DNA from 2 places in the Streptomyces sp. NPDC053542 genome. Region 2 is predicted to be linked to the other one. Evidence: riboswitches for the same ligand, from Rfam matches in the RefSeq annotation. Region 2 holds a riboswitch; the other holds the start of a gene.

Region 1 (7,194 bases), on a different contig from region 2:
GGGCGAGCGGATCGCCGACTGGGCGGACGGCCGGCTGGGCATCTACAGCCTCGCCAAGTCCAACATGCGCAAGATCTTCCCGGACCACTGGTCCTTCATGCTCGGTGAGATCTGCCTCTACAGCTTCATCATCATCATCCTGACCGGCGTCTACCTGACGCTGTTCTTCCACCCGAGCATGGCCGAGGTCGTCTACCACGGCTCCTACGTGCCCATGCACGGCATCCGGATGACGCAGGCGTTCGAGTCGACGCTGGACATCAGCTTCGACGTCCGCGGCGGCCTGCTGATCCGGCAGATCCACCACTGGGCCGCGCTGGTGTTCCTCGCCGGCATGATGGTCCACATGATGCGGGTGTTCTTCACCGGCGCCTTCCGCAAGCCGCGCGAGGTCAACTGGCTGTTCGGCTTCCTGCTGTTCGTCCTGGGCATGTTCACCGGCTTCACCGGTTACTCGCTCCCGGACGACCTGCTCTCCGGCACCGGTGTCCGCTTCATCGAGGGTGTCATCCTGGCGATGCCGCTGGTCGGCTCGTACCTGCAGATGTTCATCTTCGGCGGGGAGTTCCCCGGCCACGACATCATTCCGCGGTTCTTCACGGTGCACGTCCTGCTGCTGCCGGGCATCATGCTCGGCCTGCTGGTGGCGCACCTGATCCTGGTCTTCTACCACAAGCACACGCAGTTCCCGGGTGCCGGCAAGACCGAGAAGAACGTGGTCGGCATGCCGCTGCTGCCGGTCTACATGGCCAAGGCCGGAGGCTTCTTCTTCCTGGTCTTCGGTGTGATCTCGGTGATCGCCGCGATCGCGAGCATCAACCCGGTGTGGGCCATCGGCCCGTACCGTCCGGACCAGGTGTCCACCGGCGCCCAGCCCGACTGGTACATGGGCTTCGCCGAGGGCCTGATCCGTGTCATGCCCGGCTGGGAGTGGAACATCGCGGGCCACTACACCGTGAACTTCGGTGTGCTGATCCCGATCGTGGTCTTCCCGCTGGTCCTGGCGGCCATCGCGGTCTACCCGTTCATCGAGTCCTGGGTCACCGGCGACAAGCGTGAGCACCACCTGCTGGACCGCCCGCGCAACGCCCCGACCCGTACCGCCTTCGGTGTGGCCTGGCTCTTCGCCTACCTGGTCATGCTCGTCGGTGGTGGTAACGACCTGTGGGCCACGCACTTCCACCTGTCGATCAACTCGATCAGCTGGTTCGTCCGGATCGCGTTCTTCGTGGGCCCGGTGCTGTCCTTCATCATCACCAAGCGGATCTGCCTGGGTCTGCAGCGGCGCGACCGCGACAAGGTGCTGCACGGACGCGAGTCCGGCATCATCAAGCGGCTGCCGCACGGTGAGTTCATCGAGGTGCACGAGCCGCTCACGCAGGAGCAGCTGCACGCCCTCACCGCTCACGAGCAGCCCAAGCCGCTCGAGCTCGGCCCCGAGGTCGACGAGAACGGCGTCCGGCGCAAGATCAAGCGCTCGGAGAAGCTGCGCGCCAAGCTCTCCAAGAGCTTCTACGGCGAGGACAACGTCATTCCGAAGCCGACGGTGGAGGAGTACGAGGAGATCACCAGCGGCCACGGCCACCACTGATCTCCACGGGGGAGCGGTACCGACACCGTGAACCCGAGCACGTAGCACAGAACGCCACCCAGAGGGCCCTGTCCGAGCACCGGACGGGGCCCTCCGGCGTATCCGCGGGCCCGATAGGCTCGCTGTGAAGATTTTTGACTCACCCAGGAGCGTGGACCATGAACGTTGTGACCCCGGATGGCGGCGGCAGCGTGGCGGCCCGCACCTGGCCGGGCGTGCTGAACGCCCTCCTCGAAGGCCGTGACCTCTCCGCCGACTCCACCGAGTGGGCGATGGACCGGATCATGCGCGGCGAGGCCAGCGACGCGCAGATCGCCGGCTTCGCGGTGGCGCTGCGCGCCAAGGGCGAGACGGTCGCGGAGATCTCCGGGCTGGTCCGCGCGATGTACGAGCACGCCAACCTCATCGAGGTGCCGGGCCGCAGCGTGGACATCGTCGGCACCGGCGGCGACGGCGCCAAGACCGTCAACATCTCCACCATGTCCTCGATCGTGGTGGCCGGCACGGGCACGAAGGTCGTCAAGCACGGCAACCGCGCCGCGTCCTCCGCCAGCGGCGCCTCCGACGTCCTGGAGAAGCTCGGCGTCAATCTGGACCTGACGCCGCGCCGGGTCGTGGAGGTCGCCGAGGAGGCCGGCATCACCTTCTGCTTCGCGGTGAAGTTCCACCCCTCGCTGCGGCACGTCGCGCCGGCCCGCAGCCAGCTGGGCATCCGCACGACCTTCAACGTGCTCGGCCCGCTCACCAACCCGGCCAAGGTCGCGGCGCAGGCCACCGGCGTCGCCGACGCCCGGATGGCGCCCATCCTGGCCGGCGTGCTCGCCGAGCGCGGCTCCTCCGCGCTGGTCTTCCGCGGCGACGACGGCCTGGACGAGCTGACGACCACGGCCACCTCCACGGTGTGGGTGGTCCGGGACGGCACCGTGCGCGAGGTGCCCTTCGACCCGCGCGACGTCGGCATCGAGCTGGTGCCGGTGGAGGCGCTGCGCGGCGCGGACGCCTCGTACAACGCGGACGTCGCACGGCGACTGCTCGCCGGGGAGACGGGCCCCGTACGGGACGCCGTACTGCTGAACTCGGCGGCGGCCCTGGTGGCCCTGGACCCGACGGACGCCCCGCTGAACGAGCAGATCGCGGCGGGGATGGCGAGGGCGGCGGAGTCGATCGACTCCGGGGCCGCACAGCGTGTACTGGAGCGGTGGGTGGCGGCGTCGAACGCGTAGTTCCGTTTCGCCCGATTTCGACGCAAGGCCCGTCCGCATGCCGGACGGGCCTTGCGTGTTCTTGATCGTGTGGCATGATTCTCGGCAGGTCACGAGTGACAGCGATGAGGCCCCGGCTTGCTGTCCGGCAACCCTCCGTCCGTGGCGGGGTGCCCCGGGTGATGACCAGGCCGCAGGCAGCAAGGCCAGCGGCAAGCGCGGATCCCTCGCCAGGGATCCTGGTTATCGAGGGAGCTCTTCCGTGATGCAGCGAATGCGCTAGGGCCGGTCGGCCCCTTTTTCCCCACACCCCGCCTGTGGCGCCCCTCTGTACGAGTCGTACGAGGTTTCCGTCCGCGCCCGCGGGTTCTTCCACGCTCCGTGCGTGTCATTCGCCTACTCCGTACGTCTCGTACGGTTTTACGCCTCCGGGAGACTTCGCCATGTCCGTGCGCCCTGAAACCGTCACCGCCCTCGCCGCCGACACCGCCGACGCCGACCCCGCCTGCGCCGCCGCCGCGCCGCTCCCCGTCCTCGGCAGCGACGTGCGCGTCCCGCTCGTCACCGGCGGCGAGGTCACCTACGCCGCGCTGGACTACGCCGCCAGCGCCCCCGCCCTGCAGCGGGTGTGGGACGACGTGGCCGCGTACGCGCCGTACTACGGCAGCGTGCACCGCGGCGCCGGGTACCTCTCCCAGCTCTCCACCGACCTCTTCGAGAACAGCCGGCAGACGGTCGCCGAGTTCCTCGGCTGCCGCGCCGCCGACCAGGTCGTCTTCACGCGCTCGACGACCGACTCGCTCAACCTCCTGGCCGCCGTGCTCCCCGCGCGCACCCGGGTGTTCGTCTTCGAGACCGAGCACCACGCGTCGCTGCTGCCCTGGGAGCAGCGCGCGGACGTCGAGGTGACGTACCTGAACGCCCCGCGGACCCCGCAGCAGGCGGTGGACACGCTGGAGAAGGCGCTCGCCGAGCGCGAGCCCTACGGCCCGGCGCTGGTGTGCGTGACCGGCGCGTCGAACGTGACCGGTGAGCTCTGGCCGGTGCGGGAGCTGGCCGCCGCGGCGCACGCGCACGGCGCGCGCATCGTGCTGGACGCCGCGCAGCTGGCTCCGCACCACCCGGTGGACATCGCCGAGCTGGACGTGGACTGGGTGGCCTTCTCCGGCCACAAGCTGTACGCGCCCTTCGGGTCCGGCGTACTGGCCGGGCGCGCCGACTGGCTGCAGGACGCCGAGCCGTACCTGGCCGGCGGCGGTGCCAGCCGGACGGTCGCGCGGCGCGAGGACGGGGGAGTGGCGGTCGAGTGGCACACCACCGCCGCCCGCCACGAGGCCGGTTCGCCCAACGTCATCGGCGTGTACTCGATCGCCTCCGCGTGCAAGGCGCTGACCGAGGCCGGGTTCGACAACCTGGTCGCGCGGGAGCAGCAGCTGATCGCGAAGGTGCGGGCCGGGCTCGCCGAGGTGCCCGAGGTGAAGGTGCTGTCGCTCTTCGGCGACGACGCGCCGCGGGTGGGCGTGCTGTCCTTCGTCGTGGACGGCTGGAACAGCTCGCACTTCGCGGCCGCGCTCTCCGCGGAGTACGGCATCGGCGTACGGGACGGGCTGTTCTGCGCCCACCCGCTCGTGCGGACGCTGCTGGGCAGCGACCCGCAGGACCCGGGCGAGTGCGGTGCGCCCGAAGGGGCGCCGGGTGAGCGGTCGCTGAACGCCATCCGGGTGAGCTTTGGGGCGGGGACGCCCGACGAGCACGTGGAGCGGTTCGTCACGGCCGTGAAGGAGCTCGTGCGGTCCGGGGCGAAGTGGTCCTACCGGACCGAGGACGGGCGGTGCGTGCCCGACCGCGGCTGAGCCGCGGGCATTACCGGCCGGTGGGGGTCCTGCTGGGGGACCGCTGCCGGCCGGTGGCCGTTCGCCTTCAGACTTGTCCTCAATCGCCGGACGGGCTTGATTGCTACGCGTCCAAGCCGATCGCGAAGGCCGCCTCCAGGTCGTGCTGGGAGTACGTGCGGAACGCGATGTGGGTCTCGGTGGCGGCTACGCCGGGGACCTTGCTGATGCGGCCGGGGATGACGTCGGCCAGCTCGTCGTGCTCGGCCACCCGGACCATCGCGATCAGGTCGTGCGCGCCGGTGACCGAGTAGACCTCGCTGACGCCGTCGAGGGCCGCGATCTTCTCGGCGATCTCCGGGATCTGGTCCACGCTGGTCTTGATGAGCACGATCGAAGTGATCACGGTTGGCTCTCTCCCTCGGTCGGCCGTTCTGTGGGCTCCACCCTACCGGGGAGCCCCGGTGCGGCCTGCGGTGGAGCGGCCGGGACGTGGTAGCGGACCCAGGCGTACAGGAACCCCAGCACGAAGCCGACGACGTGGGCGAGGTAGGCGACGCCGGGGCCGTTGACCGCGCGCTGCGCCGCCAGCCACTGCAGGACGAACCAGAAGAGCAGCACCGCCCAGGCGGGGAAGCGCAGCGGCAGGAAGAAGAGGAACGGGAAGAGGCTGGTCACCCGCGCGCGGGGAAAGAGGTAGAGGAAGGCGCCGAGCACGCCGGAGATCGATCCGGACGCGCCGACCAGGGTCTGACCCGACTCGGCGTGCGCCGCCGCGTAGCCCATCAGGGCCACGTAGCCGGTCAGGACGTAGAAGACCGCGAAGTGCAGCCGGCCCATCCTGGCCTCGGCCATGCCCCCGAAGACGTAGAGGAAGAGCATGTTGCCCAGCAGGTGCAGCCAGCTGCCGTGCACGAAGAGCGCGGTGAGCGGGGTGAGCAGGGCCTTGGGATCGCCGCTCCACAGATCGCGGGGGATGACGCCCCAACGGGCGAAGTACGCGCTCTGCGCCTGCAGGAGCGATTCGCCCGTGCCGTGTATCCCGTTCAGCCCCGAGGCCGGGCCGATGACGAACACCACGCAGCAGATGCCGATGAGGATGTTGGTCATACGAGAGAACACGGTCCGCGGGGACGGGATCGAGGCCGACATGAAGTGATCATGCCGTAATAGCCACAAAGGGGACAGAGTGCCTCGCCGTGTTCCAGCAGCCGGGCGCGGACGGGACCCGGCGTCCACCAGGCCGTAGGGTTACGGGCAGTACTTTCCGTACCTCCGCAGTTCGACGGCGCACCGCGAGAGACCGCACAACCGCACCACGCTTGACGAAAGAGGACGACACAATGGCTGTTCCCCTGCCGACGGCCGAAACCCGGTGGCGCTGCACCTTGTGCGGCAACCTCACGCGTTTCGACGTGACCCGCCAGTCCAAGGTGGTGGAGTACGTCCACCTCGACCTGGCCGGTGAGCCCAAGGTCGAGGAGCGCGAGGTGCTCAGTGAGAGCATCGAGTCCGTCCGCTGCCGCTGGTGCAACGCGGTCGACCAGATCGAGCTGGTGGACCGCCCCGGCGCGGACGCCTGAGATCGGAGCGGTGCAGCAGTGGTGGAGCGTCCAGCAGGGCATGAGGGGGAAGAGCGCGACCCGGAGGCCGGTGCGGCCGACGAAGTGCTCGACCGTCCCCTGCCCGAGGGCGTGCGGCGCCGTGTCGTGGCGCTCACCGCGGAGTCCTTCGGCGGCCTGACGGTCGCCGAACTACCGCCACCGCTGCGGCAGTACGCCCGTTTCACACCGTCCCGGCGGGTGAAGTTCGCGGGCAACGCGATGGCCGCGGCGCTGGAGAGCGACCCGGTCTTCCGGCAGCGGATCGCGGCCCGGCTGCGCGAGACCCAGGCCGAGCTGGCCGAGGCCCTGCAGCAGGGCAACCCACCCGCCGCCGCCGACCCGCAGGACGTCGCGGCGGCGGCGTACGTTCTGCGCCCGCCGGGCTGGGCCAAGCTGGTCGCCGCCGCGGGCGAGGAAGTCCGGCGTGCCGACGAGGTGCGGGCCGGCGAGGAGGCCGAGCGGGAGCTCGCCCGGCTGCGGGAGGAGCTGGCCGAGGCGCGGGCGGCGTCCCGCGCGGAGGCCGACCGGGCGAGAGGCGACCTCGAAGCGGCGCGCAAGGAGAACGACGTGCTGCAGCGCAAGCTGCGCAGCGCGCTCAGCGACGTGAAGCGCGCGCAGGCCGCGGCGCGCAAGGCGGAGGCCGAGACCGAGTCGCTGCGCTCCGCGGCGGCCACGGACAAGGCGACCACCGACAGCGAGATGCGCCGGCTCAAGGCCCGGGTCGCGGAGGCGGAATCGGCGCTCGAAGCGGGGCGCCGCGCCGCGCGGGAGGGGCGCAGTGTCGAGGACATGCGCCTGCGACTGCTTCTGGACACCGTCCTGGACGCGGCCCAGGGGCTCCGCCGCGAACTGGCGCTGCCGCCGGCCAACGTCCACCCCGCCGACACGGTCGACGCGGTCGAGCCGGGCCGGATGACCCCGAAGGACGTCGCGGCGCGCGCCCTGTCCGACACGGATCCGGCGCT
Region 2 (7,194 bases):
GTACGCGAGGTGAACGCCGACGCGGTCCTCTACGCGGGCGACGACCTCGGAGACCTGGCCGCCTACGCCGCCGTCGAAGCGCTGCGCGCCGAGGGCCTGCCCGGGGTCCTGGTATGCAGCTCGGCAACGGTCGGCGAGGGCGCCGAGGAACTGGCGAACCGCGCGGACCTGGTGGTACCGGGCCCGGCGGGCGTGGTGGATCTGCTCACGGCGCTGGCGGAGGCGAGCGCGCCGCAGGCATGAGGGCGCGCCCCGCAGGGGCGCGGGGAACTGCGCGACCAGCCAACAACGGCGGGTCAGCCGGCAGCCACACCGCCCGGGGCAGCCCGGAACCCGCCGGCCACAGCCCCGCAGGGCCCGGCAGCCCGGAACCGCGCGGCGTCAGCCGCCAAGCGCCCGCAGCTGCTCCAGGAACCACTGCGCCGGCGGCAGCGCAGTCGCCGCCGCAGCCAACCGCTTCGCGCGCTCGGCCCGCTCATCGAGTGGCATGGTCAGCGCTGCGTGCAGCGCCTCCGCCGTGCCCCCGATGTCGTACGGATTGATCACCAGCGCGTCCTCCGCCAGCTCCGCGCAGGCCCCGGCCTCCCGGGAGAGGACCAGCGCGCAGCCCGCCTCGGACACCACCGGCACCTCCTTCGCGACCAGGTTCATGCCGTCGCGGATGGGGTTGACCAGCGCGACGTCGGCGAGCCGGTAGGCGGCCAGGGAACGTGCGAAGTCGTCCTTCACGTGCAGCACGACCGGCAGCCAGCCGTCCGTGCCGAACTCGTCGTTGATCTCCCCGGCCAGCCGCGAGACCTCCTCGGTGTACTGCCGGTACACCGCCAGGTCCTGCCGCGAGGGGTAGGCGAACGCTATGTGCACCACCCGGCCGCGCCACTCGGGGCGGTCGGTCAGCAGCCGCCGGTACGCCTGGAGGCCGCGCACGATGTTCTTCGACAGCTCCGTGCGGTCCACCCGCACGATCGTCTTCCGCGGCGTGCCGTCCTCCGCGGTGCCGATCTGCTCCCGCAGGTCCGCCAGCCGCTCGTCGACGTCCGGCTGCCGGGAGCGCTCGCGCAGGAAGTCCGCGTCGGCGCCCAGGCCGTGCACCCCGAGCCGGGTGGTCCGGCCCTCGTACGTGACGCGCAGGCCCGACGCGCCGTCTCTGGCGACCTCGGCGCCCAGCACCGCGGCGCAGCACTCCGCGAACGCCTCGGCCCAGCGGTGGGTCAGGAACGCCGCCCGGTCGCCGCCCAGGATCCCGCGCAGCACCTCGGCCGCGACGTCGTCCGGCAGCAGCCGGAAGTAGTCCGGCGGCGCCCACGGGGTGTGCGAGAAGTGGCCGATGCGCAGGTCGGGGCGGCGCTCGCGGAGCATCCCCGGGACCAGCGTGAGGTGGTAGTCCTGCACGAGGACGGCCGCGCCGGGCGCCGCGGCCTCGGCGAGCGCGTCGGCGAAGGCGGCGTTGTACGCCTCGTACGACGCCCACTGGCCGCGGAAGTCCGCGTCGAACGCGGGCTCCAGCGGCGTCTGGTAGAGCAGGTGGTGGACGAACCACAGCACGGAGTTGGCGACGCCGTTGTACGCGTCGGCGAAGACCCCGGGCGCGATGTCCAGCATCCGGACGGACTGTCCACCGGTGTCGCCGGGGTCCAGCAGCCCGTCGCCGGCGGCGGCCCGCCGGGCCGCCTCGCGGTCGCCGTCGCCGAGCGCGGCGCACACCCACACGGCCCCGGCGTCCGGGCCGATGGCGGAGAGACCTGAGACCAGACCGCCGCCGCCCCGCCGGGAGGTCAGCGTGCCGTCCTCGCCCAAGGCGTAGGAGACCGGACCGCGGTTGGACGCGACAAGAACCTGGGCACCTGAGCTGGAGGAGACCATGCCGATGACCTAACCCGCCATAGATCCGCTCAAACGTGCGGCCGCCCGGCCCTCATGCCGCGCGCCGCTCCGCGTACTCCGGTATGTCCCGCATCGGCGGCCGCTCCTCGGTGTCCACGTCGGTCGTCCGCGGTACGAACCCGCCCTGCTCCCCGCGGTCGAACTGGGTCAGCCGGGGCCGTACGAGGTGGCCGCGGGCCAGCCGCAGCTGGGCGGTGCGGTAGATCGCCGCGGCCATCCGGCCGAGCGCCTGCCCGTCCTGGTGCCGGTGCCTGCGCACGCCCACGTCCACCTGCGCCAGCGCGTCCAGGCCGACCGTGTGCAGCGCGTCGACCAGCAGGCCCAGCTCGACGCCGTACCCGACGGGGAAGGGCAGCTGTTCGAGCAGCGAACGGCGGGCCGCGTACTCGCCGCCCAGCGGCTGGACGAAGCCGGCCAGCTGCGGCCAGTGCAGATTGAGCAGCGGGCGGGCCACCAGCTCGGTGACCCGTCCTCCCTGGCCGGCCTTCGGGCCGCCGGCGCCCTCGCCCAGCGGCCGGTCGTACATCGCCTTCACGAACTGCACCTGCGGCTCGGTCAGCAGCGGCCCGACGATGCCGGACACGAAGTCGGCGGAGAACTCGCGCAGGTCGGCGTCGACGAAGCAGACGATGTCGCCGCTGGTGGCCAGCAGCGAGCGCCACAGCACCTCGCCCTTGCCGGGCACCGTCGCCAGCCGGGGCAGGACCGCGTCGCGGTGCACGACGCGGGCGCCCGCGGCGGCCGCGACCTCGGCGGTGCGGTCGGCGGAGCCGGAGTCCACCACGATCAGCTCATCGACCAGCGGCACCGCGGCGGACATCAGATCGCGCCGGATGATCTCCACGATCGTGCCGACCGTGGCCTCCTCGTCGAGCGCGGGCAGCACTACGCTGACCGTCTGCCCGGTGCGGTTCTTCGCGGCCAACAGCTGGTCGAGCGGTCGGTCGGCGGCTGACCAGGAGCGGCCGGTCAGCCAGCGCTCCACCTCTTCCAGCACCTGTCCGTCTCCTTAAAGTGATCCATCTCGCGCATCGGACGACTATCTCAACCGTCCATGCCTTCGGTTACAGTCTTGAACAACGCGGATGACCACCGCATGCCGGGGTCACCGCTGAACAAACGCCTGTGTTTCGTACGCAGGCCATACCGCTCATCCAGAGGGGCAGAGGGATACGGCCCGTTGAAGCCCCGGCAACCCTCCAGCCGGTCTTGCCGCCAGGACGCTGATGTCCGCCGCGCGAGGCTCCCGGCTAGGGAAGGTGCCAAATCCGTCTCACGGCGAGATGCGTCGTGAGGAAGATGAGGAGAAAGGGCCTCGCCTCCATGGCTGTGCAAGCTTCCGAAAGCACCACCACCTCTGCCGTCTCTCTCGGCCCCGCCGCCGCGCTGTCCTGTCGCGAGTGCGGTACGCGCTTCCCGCTCGGCCCGATCTTCGCGTGCCAGGAATGTTTCGGGCCGCTCGAAGTGGCCTACGACCTGCCGAGCGGCGACCCCGAGGGCCTGAAGAAGCAGATCGAGGCCGGTCCGAACAACATCTGGCGGTACGCGCCGCTGCTGCCCGTCCCCGCCGACGTGGCCGACAAGCCCAACCTGAACCCGGGCTTCACCAAGCTGGTCCAGGCCGACCGCCTCGCCGCCGAGCTCGGCGTCACCGGCGGCCTGTACGTCAAGGACGACTCCGGGAACCCGACGCACTCCTTCAAGGACCGCGTCGTGGCCATCGCCGTCGAGGCGGCGCGCGCCTTCGGCTTCACCACCCTGTCCTGCTCCTCGACCGGCAACCTGGCCGGCGCGGTCGGCGCCGCGGCGCGCCGGGCGGGCTTCCGCTCCTGCGTGTTCATCCCGCACGACCTGGAGGCCGGCAAGGTCGTCATGGCCGCGGTCTACGGTGGCGACCTGGTCGGCATCGAGGGCAACTACGACGACGTCAACCGCTTCTGCTCCGAGCTCATCGGCGACCCGCTGGGCGAGGGCTGGGGCTTCGTGAACGTCAACCTCCGCCCGTACTACGGCGAGGGTTCCAAGACGCTCGCGTACGAGATCTGCGAGCAGCTCGGCTGGGAGCTGCCGGACCAGCTGGTCATCCCGATCGCCTCGGGCTCGCAGCTCACGAAGATCGACAAGGGGCTCAAGGAGCTCATCGCGCTCGGCCTGGTCGAGGACAAGCCGTACAAGATCTTCGGCGCCCAGGCCGAGGGCTGCTCGCCGGTGTCCACCGCCTTCAAGGCCGGCCACGACGTCGTACGCCCGCAGAAGCCGAACACCATCGCCAAGTCGCTGGCCATCGGCAACCCGGCGGACGGCCCGTACGTGCTCGACATCGCCCGCCGCACCGGCGGTGCCGTCGAGGACGTCAACGACGAGCAGGTCGTGGACGCGATCAAGCTGCTGGCCCGCACGGAGGGCATCTTCGCGGAGACCGCGGGCGGCGTGACCGTCGGCGTCACCAAGAAGCTCATCGAGAACGGCCAGATCGACCCGGCGAAGTCCCTGGTCGTCCTCAACACCGGTGACGGCCTGAAGACGCTGGACGCTGTCGCGCCGACCACCGGGCCGACCGCGACCATCCGTCCGAGCCTGGACGCGTTCCGCGAGGCCGGCCTCGACAAGTAAGAGCCTGTGTCATGACACAGCCTCTAAGCGCCCGCACGCGCTGTTCCCCGGTCCCTGAAAGGTAGAAGATCCCCATGAGCGTCAACGTCCGCATCCCCACCATCCTGCGCACCTACACCGGCGGCCAGGCCGAGGTCTCCGCAGAGGGCGCGAACCTCTCCGAGGTCATCGCGGACCTGGAGAAGAACCACAACGGCATCGCGGCCCGCGTCCTGGACGACCAGGGCAAGCTGCGCCGCTTCGTGAACGTCTACGTCAACGACGACGACGTGCGCTTCGAGCAGGGCCTGGAGACCCCGACGCCGGACGGCGCCGGCGTCTCGATCATCCCCGCGGTGGCCGGCGGCTGCTGAAGCCCGCCGCCTTTCGCGCACGCCCCTGCGTGCGCCCTGTGTGCGCCCCCTGTGCACCGCCTCGTGGGTGACTGCATACGCCTCCTGGAATCGCCCCGTCCGCAGCAAAAGCGGACGGGGCGATTCCATGTCGTTAAAGGCGATACAGTTGAGGTGAATCCTCTTCGCGCGCGTGCCCCACGCATATGAGAACGCGACAAGATGTGCACAAAGTGTGTGCGTATTTTGTCGCGTTGATGAGCTATGCCCGGCCCGGCTTGCCCAGAATTATTGAGACTTCGCCGCAAATCGGCGAATGGTCGTGGGCAGAATTCTCGTCCGATTGACCTGTTGCGCTGGGCATCGGTGCAGATACATTCAGCGGCGGTCGACGCGTTCCGGCGCACACCCTCCTTGGGGGTGAGGTCTGACCCGGGTCCGCGGAGTGCGGTCCTGCGCAAGGGCCAGCAATAGGGGAGTTAGGAATGGCTCAGGGCACCGTCAAGTGGTTCAACGCGGAGAAGGGGTACGGCTTCATCGCGGTCGACGGTGGTGCGGATGTTTTCGTCCACTACAGCGCGATCCAGATGGACGGCTACCGCACCCTTGAGGAAGGTCAGCGGGTCGAGTTCGAGATCTCGCAGGGCCAGAAGGGGCCGCAGGCGGACATGGTTCGCGTGGCCGGCTGAGCGCCGACCGACTGCAGCGTACGGAGGCCCGTGCCCCCCTTGGGGGCGCGGGCCTTCTGTTGTGCACGGGCGCGTGCCGGCCCGGCCCCCTTGCGGCGCTGCCGCGCGGTCCCGCAGGCTGGCTGAGGCGCTTGCGCCCACCCGTCTCCCGGCCACCACCCCTCATCGAGCCTCCTTCGGAGGCGCTTGCACTCTAGGGTGCCGAGTGCTAATCATTGCGTTAGCACTCTGAAGGTGAGAGTGACAGAACTTCGGATCGGGCCGGTGAGGTCCGCGGTCCGGTGGGGCAGGGAACCACCGGGGCGCAGGCCGTCCGTCGCGGGCACCAGCGCGGTCCACTGCGTTTCCACCCCTGTCCGGGAGGACCACTTCACATGGCCAAGATCATCGCGTTCGACGAGGAGGCACGGCGCGGTCTCGAGCGCGGGATGAACCAGCTCGCCGACGCCGTCAAGGTCACCCTTGGCCCCAAGGGCCGCAACGTCGTCCTTGAGAAGAAGTGGGGCGCCCCCACGATCACCAACGATGGTGTCTCCATCGCCAAGGAGATCGAGCTCGAGGACCCGTACGAGAAGATCGGCGCCGAGCTGGTCAAGGAGGTCGCGAAGAAGACGGACGACGTCGCCGGTGACGGCACGACGACCGCGACCGTCCTGGCCCAGGCCCTGGTCCGCGAGGGCCTGCGCAACGTCGCGGCCGGCGCCAACCCGATGGCCCTGAAGCGCGGCATCGAGCGCGCCGTCGAGGCCGTCTCCGCCGCCCTGCTGGAGCAGGCGAAGGACGTGGAGACCAAGGAGCAGATCGCCTCCACCGCCTCCATCTCCGCGGCCGACACCCAGATCGGTGAGCTCATCGCCGAGGCCATGGACAAGGTCGGCAAGGAAGGCGTCATCACCGTCGAGGAGTCCCAGACCTTCGGTCTGGAGCTGGAGCTCACCGAGGGTATGCGCTTCGACAAGGGCTACATCTCGGCGTACTTCGCCACCGACATGGAGCGTATGGAGGCGTCGCTCGACGACCCGTACATCCTGATCGTCAACTCCAAGATCTCCAACGTGAAGGACCTCCTCCCGCTGCTGGAGAAGGTCATGCAGTCGGGCAAGCCGCTGCTGATCATCGCGGAGGACGTCGAGGGCGAGGCCCTGTCGACCCTGGTCGTCAACAAGATCCGTGGCACCTTCAAGTCCGTCGCCGTGAAGGCCCCGGGCTTCGGTGACCGCCGCAAGGCCATGCTCGGCGACATCGCCATCCTCACCGGTGGCACCGTCATCTCCGAGGAGGTCGGCCTCAAGCTCGAGAACGCCGGTCTGGACCTCCTGGGCCGCGCCCGCAAGGTCGTCATCACCAAGGACGAGACCACCATCGTCGACGGTGCCGGTGACAGCGAGCAGGTTCAGGGCCGCGTCAACCAGATCCGCGCCGAGATCGAGAACAGCGACTCGGACTACGACCGCGAGAAGCTCCAGGAGCGTCTGGCGAAGCTGGCCGGCGGCGTGGCCGTCATCAAGGCCGGTGCCGCGACCGAGGTCGAGCTCAAGGAGCGCAAGCACCGCATCGAGGACGCCGTTCGCAACGCGAAGGCGGCCGTCGAGGAGGGCATCGTCGCCGGCGGTGGCGTCGCCCTGCTGCAGGCTTCCTCGGTCTTCGACAAGCTCGAGCTCGAGGGCGACGAGGCC

What was found. Region 2 has a riboswitch for S-adenosylmethionine ahead of thrC (threonine synthase). Riboswitches for the same ligand answer to the same signal wherever they lie in the genome.
Region 1: another riboswitch for S-adenosylmethionine. It lies ahead of ACIGXO_RS11920 (aminotransferase class V-fold PLP-dependent enzyme); the one in region 2 lies ahead of thrC (threonine synthase).

The regions. Positions count from the first base shown of each region.
Region 1 covers NZ_JBITXL010000004.1:49,363-56,556, forward strand. The annotation lists gene ACIGXO_RS11910 (cytochrome bc complex cytochrome b subunit) at 1-1,591, shown strand, start outside; gene trpD (anthranilate phosphoribosyltransferase) at 1,750-2,814, shown strand; SAM riboswitch class IV at 2,902-3,018, shown strand; gene ACIGXO_RS11920 (aminotransferase class V-fold PLP-dependent enzyme) at 3,237-4,646, shown strand; gene ACIGXO_RS11925 (Lrp/AsnC family transcriptional regulator) at 4,750-5,031, opposite strand; gene ACIGXO_RS11930 (rhomboid family intramembrane serine protease) at 5,028-5,735, opposite strand; gene ACIGXO_RS11935 (hypothetical protein) at 5,969-6,208, shown strand; gene ACIGXO_RS11940 (NYN domain-containing protein) at 6,227-7,194, shown strand, end outside.
Region 2 covers NZ_JBITXL010000008.1:166,893-174,086, forward strand. The annotation lists gene otsB (trehalose-phosphatase) at 1-243, shown strand, start outside; gene ACIGXO_RS23460 (trehalose-6-phosphate synthase) at 382-1,863, opposite strand; gene ACIGXO_RS23465 (glucosyl-3-phosphoglycerate synthase) at 1,916-2,881, opposite strand; SAM riboswitch class I at 3,032-3,190, shown strand; gene thrC (threonine synthase) at 3,208-4,497, shown strand; gene ACIGXO_RS23475 (MoaD/ThiS family protein) at 4,572-4,850, shown strand; gene ACIGXO_RS23480 (cold-shock protein) at 5,315-5,518, shown strand; gene groL (chaperonin GroEL) at 5,893-7,194, shown strand, end outside.